2 linked regions of the Alkalilimnicola ehrlichii MLHE-1 genome follow. The protein of the gene in region 2 interacts with the protein of the main gene of each other region in a pairwise test. Links are inferred from orthologs where the notes say so. Each region holds a gene or a part of one and is shown on either strand. Other genes may lie near its edges.

Region 1 (3,253 bases), 1.1 Mb from region 2 along the record:
CGGCCCCTGGGGCCGCAAGATCACCGCCCTGGCGGAGGTGGCCCGCGCCGCCGGCTTCCAGGTGGAAAGCCCCGACTACAGCCACACCCATGACCCCGATGAGCGGGTGCGCCAGCTACTGGCACTGGCACCGCAGGCGCGGTCCCGGCCGCTGGTGCTGGTCGGCTCCAGCATGGGCGGTTATGTCTCGGCCGTGGCCGCCGCCACCATCCCCGTGGACGGGCTGTTCCTGCTGGCCCCCGCCCTCTACCTGCCGGGCTACCCGGCGCAGCCCCACTGCCAGGCCCGGCAGATGACCGTGGTCCACGGCTGGAATGACGACATCGTGCCGGTGGACAACGGCATTCGGCTGGCACGGGAACACCGGGCCCGGCTGCATGTGCTGAATGCCGGGCACGATCTCAACGAGACCATCCCCTGGCTCTGCGCCTGTTTCGACCGCTTTCTCGGTGAGGTCCAGGCCCGATAACGCAAACGGCCCGCCATGATGACGGGCCGCCTGCCATGACCTGCCAGCGCCACAATCAGGTCAGGCGGGTGCGTCGCTCCACCAGATCGTGGATGATGGGGGTGAGGATCAGCTCCATGGCGAACCCCATCTTGCCCCCCGGCACCACGATGGTGTTGCGCCGAGACATGAAGGAGTCCTTGATCATGTTCAGCAGGTAGGGGAAGTCGATCCCGAACTTCTCCGGCTTGCGGAAGCGGATCACCACGAAACTCTCATCGTGCGTGGGGATATCCCGCGCGATGAAGGGGTTGGAGGTGTCCACCGTGGGCACGCGCTGGAAGTTGATGTCGGTGCGCGAGAACTGCGGCGTCAGGCAGGTGACATAGTCCTCCATCCGGCGCAGGATGGTGTCCACGGTCTTCTCCGCCGCGTAGCCCCGCTCCGCCTGGTCGCGGTGGATCTTCTGGATCCACTCGAGGTTGACGATAGGCACCACCCCGATCAGCAAGTCCACCCACCGGGCCACATCCACCTCCTCGGTGACGACCCCGCCGTGCAGCCCCTCGTAGAAGAGCAGATCGGTACCCGATTCCACCCGCTCCCAGGCGGTGAACTCGCCCGGGGCCACCCCGCGGTGCTCGGCCTCCTCGTCATTGTGCACATAGTAGCGCCGCTCACAGCTGCCGGTCTCCGAGTACTCGCGGAAGGTGGACTCGAGCTTGTCGAACAGGTTCGCTTCCGGGCCAAAATGGCTGAGATTGCGCCCATCTTCGTTGGCCTGCTTGATCGCCTGCTTCATCTCCTGCCGGTTATACCGGTGAAAACTGTCACCCTCGACGATGCAGGGTGCCACATGCTCACGATGGAAGATGTGCTCGAACGCATCCTTGACAGTACTGGTCCCCGCTCCCGAGGACCCGGTCACGGCGATGATGGGATATTTTCTGGACATGCTTGACTCCTCCTGACGCCGGGGCGCGCCGCCTCTACGGAACGGTCACACCCGGTCTGGTTTATGAGGCGGTGGGCCCGGGCCGCTCGGCCTGGGCCAGTTCCGCCCGCATGCTTTCGATGGTTTTCCGGTAATCGTCCGTCCCGAAGATCGCTGAGCCGGCCACGAAGGTATCGGCCCCCGCCTCGGCCACCGCGCGGATGTTGTCCACCTTCACCCCGCCATCCACCTCCAGGCGGATGTCCCGGCCCGAGGCATCAATCAGTGCCCGCGCCTCGCGCAGTTTGTCCAGGGTGCCCGGGATAAACTTCTGCCCGCCAAAGCCCGGGTTCACCGACATCAGCAGCACCATATCCACCTTCTCCATCACGTATTTCAGGACATCGAGCGGCGTGGCCGGGTTGAACACCAGTCCGGCCTTGCAGCCGCAATCGCGCACCAGTTGCAGACTACGGTCGACATGCTCGCTGGCCTCCGGGTGGAACGTGATGTAATTAGCACCCGCCTCGGCAAAATCGGGGATGATCCGGTCCACCGGCTTGATCATCAGGTGGACGTCGATGGGCGCGGTCACCCCGTGCTTGCGCAGCGCTTCGCAGACCAGCGGCCCGATGGTGAGGTTGGGGACATAATGATTGTCCATGACATCGAAATGCACCATGTCGGCCCCGGCGGACAGGACGTTATCCACCTCCTCCCCCAGGCGGGCAAAATCGGCGGACAGAATGGACGGTGCGATCTTATAATCAGTCATGGCTCTCTCCTCATGCTTCCGGGTCGCGAATACCGGCGCGGCCCCGGAATCGGTTGGCCCGATTATGCGGACAGCGGCGCGCCGGGATTCAATTAAGGATTGGTTATCATAACGATAAAGGGCCCTCCCGGGAGACCCCGGAGACCTTCCCGGGGACGGGTAAAAAAACCTTTCTATCAATAGCTTGGCCGGCCGCGGCAGACCTGCCGGCTGGAGGCATTATCGCAGCCCCCAGCGGAAGCCGGGTGCGGCAATTGGTCCCGGGGTGGCGCCGCTCAGGCGCTGCTATCGGTGGGCTGCTGGGGCAACTGCCAGTGGTCCTCGGCCTCTTCCAGGACGAAACGGCGGAACTCCGCGGCCACCGGCGAGAGGCGCTTGCCCGCCCGATGCACCACGTACCACTGGCGCTGGATCGGGAATCCGACCACGTCCAGGATCGCCAGGCAGCCGAGACTCAACTCCATGGCCAGGGTGTGTTGCGAGACCAGACCCAGGCCCAGCCCGGCCTGCACCGCCTGCTTCAGGGCCTCGTTGCTGCTCATCTCCATCTCGGACTGCAGCTGCACCCCCTGGCGGGCGAAGAACCGCTCCATGGCCACCCGCGTACCAGAGCCGCGCTCACGCACCACGAAAAGTTCGTTTTGCAAGCGCTCGGGCGGGATGTCGTGCTCCCGGGTCAAGGGATGGTCGGGATTGGCGATGACCACCAGGGGGTTGGCCATGAAGGCATCCGCCACCAGCTCCTGCCCCTCCGGCGGCTGCCCCATGATCACCACGTCACGCTCATTCTCCATGAGCAGGCGCAACAGCCCCTCGCGGTTGGTGACATCCAGGCTGAAACTGACCCCGGGATTGCGACGGGAGAAGGCCGCCAACAGATGGGTGGCGAAGTAGTTCGCCGTGGTAGCCACGGCCACGCCCAGGCGCCCCCGGTTCAGCCCCTGCAGCTCCTCCATCACCAGTTGCGCCTCGCGCAGCTCGCGCATGATCCGCCGGGCGAAGCCCACCAACTCACGGCCGGCCTCGGTGAGATAGATGCGCTTGCCCAACTGTTCGAACAGCGGCAGCCCGACTTGGCTTTCCAACTGTTTGATTT
Region 2 (3,187 bases):
CCGCCAGCCCACGCTCATGGGGGACCTGCACCCCACCCAGGATCAGGGGGGTGCCGGGCTCGCCGAACCGGTGGGCATCAAAGCCCTGTCCTACCCGGATCATGTCTGTCTGCCTCCGCGCCTTGAGTCCATGTCGCCGACCAGGGGGGGGGTCAGGCGCCGGTCCCGCCCTGGGCGACCAGGATGGCCTCCGCAAGGGCCAGGTCCGCCGGGCGGGTGATCTTGATGTTGGTGGCCTCGCCCGGGATCAGGCGCGGGCGCCCGCCCACCGCCTCCATGGCCGAGGCATCGTCGGTGATGGTGAGTCCGGCCTCGCCGGCCTTCGCCAGCGCCTCGCGCAATGCCATCACCGGAAAGAGCTGAGGGGTCAGGGCGTGCCACAGCCCCTCGCGGTCCACGGTGCGGGCCACGTGGCCGTCACCGTCGTCCCTCTTGAGGGTGTCGCGCACCGGAAAGGCGAGCAAGCCGCCGCGCTCGTCCCGGGCGCGGTCAATCAGCCGCTCCAGCTCCGCCATCCCGACACAGGGCCGCACCGCGTCATGCACCAGGGCATAGTCCCGTGTGCCCCCCTGTTCGGCGAGCCAATGCAGAACGGATTGGACCGAATCGCTGCGTTCCGCCCCACCCGGCACCCGGTGCACGGGTTTCCGGTGTCGGTAGCCCAGGGCATCCCAGTGGTTATCCTCGGGGGAGAGGGCCACCACGGCGCCGTGCACGGCCGGCAGTGCCAGCAGTCGATCCAGGGTCCGGGCGATCACCGGACGCCCGGCCAGCGGCAGGTACTGTTTGGGCAGCGGTCCGCCCATACGCCGGCCGACACCGGCCGCCGGCAGGACCGCCCAGATCCGTGGTTCACTCACCGGGCGTCATCCTCCCGTTCAATGATCTGATAAAAGGTCTCGCCCTCGCGGATCATACCCAGCTCGCTGCGGGCCCGCTCCTCCAGCGCCTCCAGGCCGGTCTTGAGGTCGTTGACCTCGGCCTCCAGGGCCTGATTGCGCTGGCGCAGCCGGTCCACTTCCTCCCGCTGGGCCTCGACACTGCGGCTCAGCCCCCGGACGTCGTTCAGACCGCCCTCGCCGAACCAGAGCAGCCCCTGGAGCCACAGCAGCAGCGCGGTGAGACCGGCGAGCACCCAACGCATGAGGGTTCACGGGGCGCGCCCCGCGCGTCAGCCGCGCCGAAGCTGCGGGAAGGCCGCCAGCCCCGGGTAGTCGGCCTGCTCGCCCAGCTCCTCCTCGATGCGCAGCAGCTGGTTGTACTTGGCCACCCGGTCGGAGCGGGACAGCGAACCGGTCTTGATCTGGGTGGCGGTGGTGGCCACCGCCAGGTCGGCAATGGTGGTGTCCTCGGTCTCGCCGGAGCGGTGGGAGACCACGGAGGTGAAGCCGGCCTCGTGGGCCATGGCGATGGCGTCCAGGGTCTCGGAGAGGGTGCCGATCTGGTTGAACTTAATGAGGATGGAGTTACCCACCCCCTCGTCGATCCCGCGCTTGAGGATCCGGGTGTTGGTCACGAACAGGTCGTCCCCCACCAACTGCACCCGGTCGCCAAGCTTATCGGTCAGCGCCTTCCAGCCGACCCAGTCCGACTCGTCCATCCCGTCCTCGATGGAGAGGATGGGGTAGCGGGCACAGAGATCGGCGAGGTAGTCGGCGAACGCCTCGGCGGAAAACTCCCGACCCTCCGAGGCCAAGCGGTAGACCCCATCCTGGTAGAACTCGGAGCTGGCCGCGTCCAGCGCCAGCCAGACGTTCTCACCGGCCTTGTAGCCGGCCCGGTCGATCGCCTCCAGGATCACCTCCAGCGCCGCCTCATTGGAGGGCAGATCGGGGGCGAAACCGCCCTCATCCCCGACCCCGGTGTTGAGGCCACGGTCCTGGAGCACCTTCTTGAGGGCGTGGAAGATCTCAGTGCCACAGCGCAGGGCCTCGGAGAAGCGGTCGAAGCCCGTGGGCATGACCATGAACTCCTGGATGTCCACGCTGTTGTCCGCATGCTCGCCGCCGTTGAGAATGTTCATCATCGGTACCGGCAGCGACCAGGGCCCCTCGGGGTTCAGGTAGCGGAACAATGACTGCCCGCGCTCGGCAGCGGTGGCGCGGGCGGCCGCCAGGGAGACCGCCAGCAGGGCGTTGGCACCCAGCTTGCCCTTGTTGTCGGTCCCGTCCAGCTCCCGCATCCGATCATCCAGGGCCCGCTGGCCGGAGGCGTCCATGCCGCACAGGGCGTCGGCGATTACGGTGTTGACGTTCTCCACCGCCTTGCGCACCCCCTTGCCCAGGTAGCGCCCGGCGTCGCCGTCGCGCAGTTCCACCGCCTCGCGGGTGCCAGTGGAGGCGCCGGAGGGCACAGCCGCCCGGCCCATGACGCCGGAATCGAGGATGACATCCGCCTCAACGGTCGGATTGCCCCGCGAGTCGAGTATTTCACGTGCCTTGATCTGCTTGATGGTCCCCATCGGTTCCCCTTCCAAAAAACGAACAAATACGATGTTGTCGGGCGACGGTGCGCTAAAGGCCCTGTTCCGTGAAGCCGCGCCCCTTGACCACCTGGTCCAGTTCCATGAGCGTCTCCAGCAGCTCGCGCATGCGCTCCAGCGGCCAGGCGTTGGGGCCGTCGGAGAGCGCCTGGTCCGGGTCGGGGTGGGTCTCCATGAACAGCCCGGCCACGCCGGCGGCCACCGCCGCCCGCGCCAGTACCGGGACGAATTCCCGCTGCCCCCCCGAGGCACTGCCCTGCCCGCCCGGCAACTGCACCGAGTGGGTGGCGTCAAACACCACCGGGGCCCCGGTCTCGCGCATCACTGCCAGGGCGCGCATGTCCGAGACCAGGTTGTTGTAGCCAAAGGAGACGCCCCGCTCGCAGACCATGATCTGCTGGTTGCCCGCCTCGCGGGCCTTGGCGACCACATGGCGCATGTCCCAGGGGGCCAGGAATTGGCCCTTCTTGATATTCACCGGCCGGCCCTGCCGGGCCACGTTCTGGATGAAATTGGTCTGCCGGCACAGGAAGGCCGGGGTCTGGAGCACGTCCACCACCGACGCCACCTCGACCAGCGGGGTGTCCTCGTGCACGTCGGTGATCACCGGGACGCCGATCTGGCGGCGTACCTGCTCCAGCACCCGGAGCCCGGCCTCCAGACCGGGGCCCCGATAGCTCTCGTGGGAGCTGCGGTTGGCCTTGT

Evidence for each region.
Region 1: the proteins of eno (region 2) and rpe interact in binary tests that used the Escherichia coli proteins (3 or more experiments, as listed by UniProt). The link is inferred for Alkalilimnicola ehrlichii MLHE-1 from one-to-one orthologs.

The regions. Positions count from the first base shown.
Region 1 is NC_008340.1:3,216,073-3,219,325, forward strand. What follows is about bases 312-3,248. They hold rpe (ribulose-phosphate 3-epimerase), read right to left. Parts: upstream 2,158-3,248; coding sequence 1,465-2,157; downstream 312-1,464. Other genes in these bases: MLG_RS14320 (alpha/beta hydrolase), read left to right, coding at 312-469; MLG_RS14325 (phosphoribulokinase), read right to left, coding at 525-1,403; MLG_RS14335 (LysR family transcriptional regulator), read right to left, coding at 2,433-3,248. In the rest of the region: more of MLG_RS14320, read left to right, coding at 1-311; more of MLG_RS14335, read right to left, coding at 3,249-3,253. UniProt on the Escherichia coli protein: Catalyzes the reversible epimerization of D-ribulose 5-phosphate to D-xylulose 5-phosphate.
Region 2 is NC_008340.1:2,095,488-2,098,674, forward strand. What follows is about bases 317-3,187. They hold eno (phosphopyruvate hydratase), read right to left. Parts: upstream 2,462-3,187; coding sequence 1,172-2,461; downstream 317-1,171. Other genes in these bases: ispD (2-C-methyl-D-erythritol 4-phosphate cytidylyltransferase), read right to left, coding at 317-860; ftsB (cell division protein FtsB), read right to left, coding at 857-1,144; kdsA (3-deoxy-8-phosphooctulonate synthase), read right to left, coding at 2,514-3,187. Outside these bases: ispF (2-C-methyl-D-erythritol 2,4-cyclodiphosphate synthase), read right to left, coding at 1-103; more of ispD, read right to left, coding at 153-316. UniProt on the Escherichia coli protein: Catalyzes the reversible conversion of 2-phosphoglycerate (2-PG) into phosphoenolpyruvate (PEP). It is essential for the degradation of carbohydrates via glycolysis.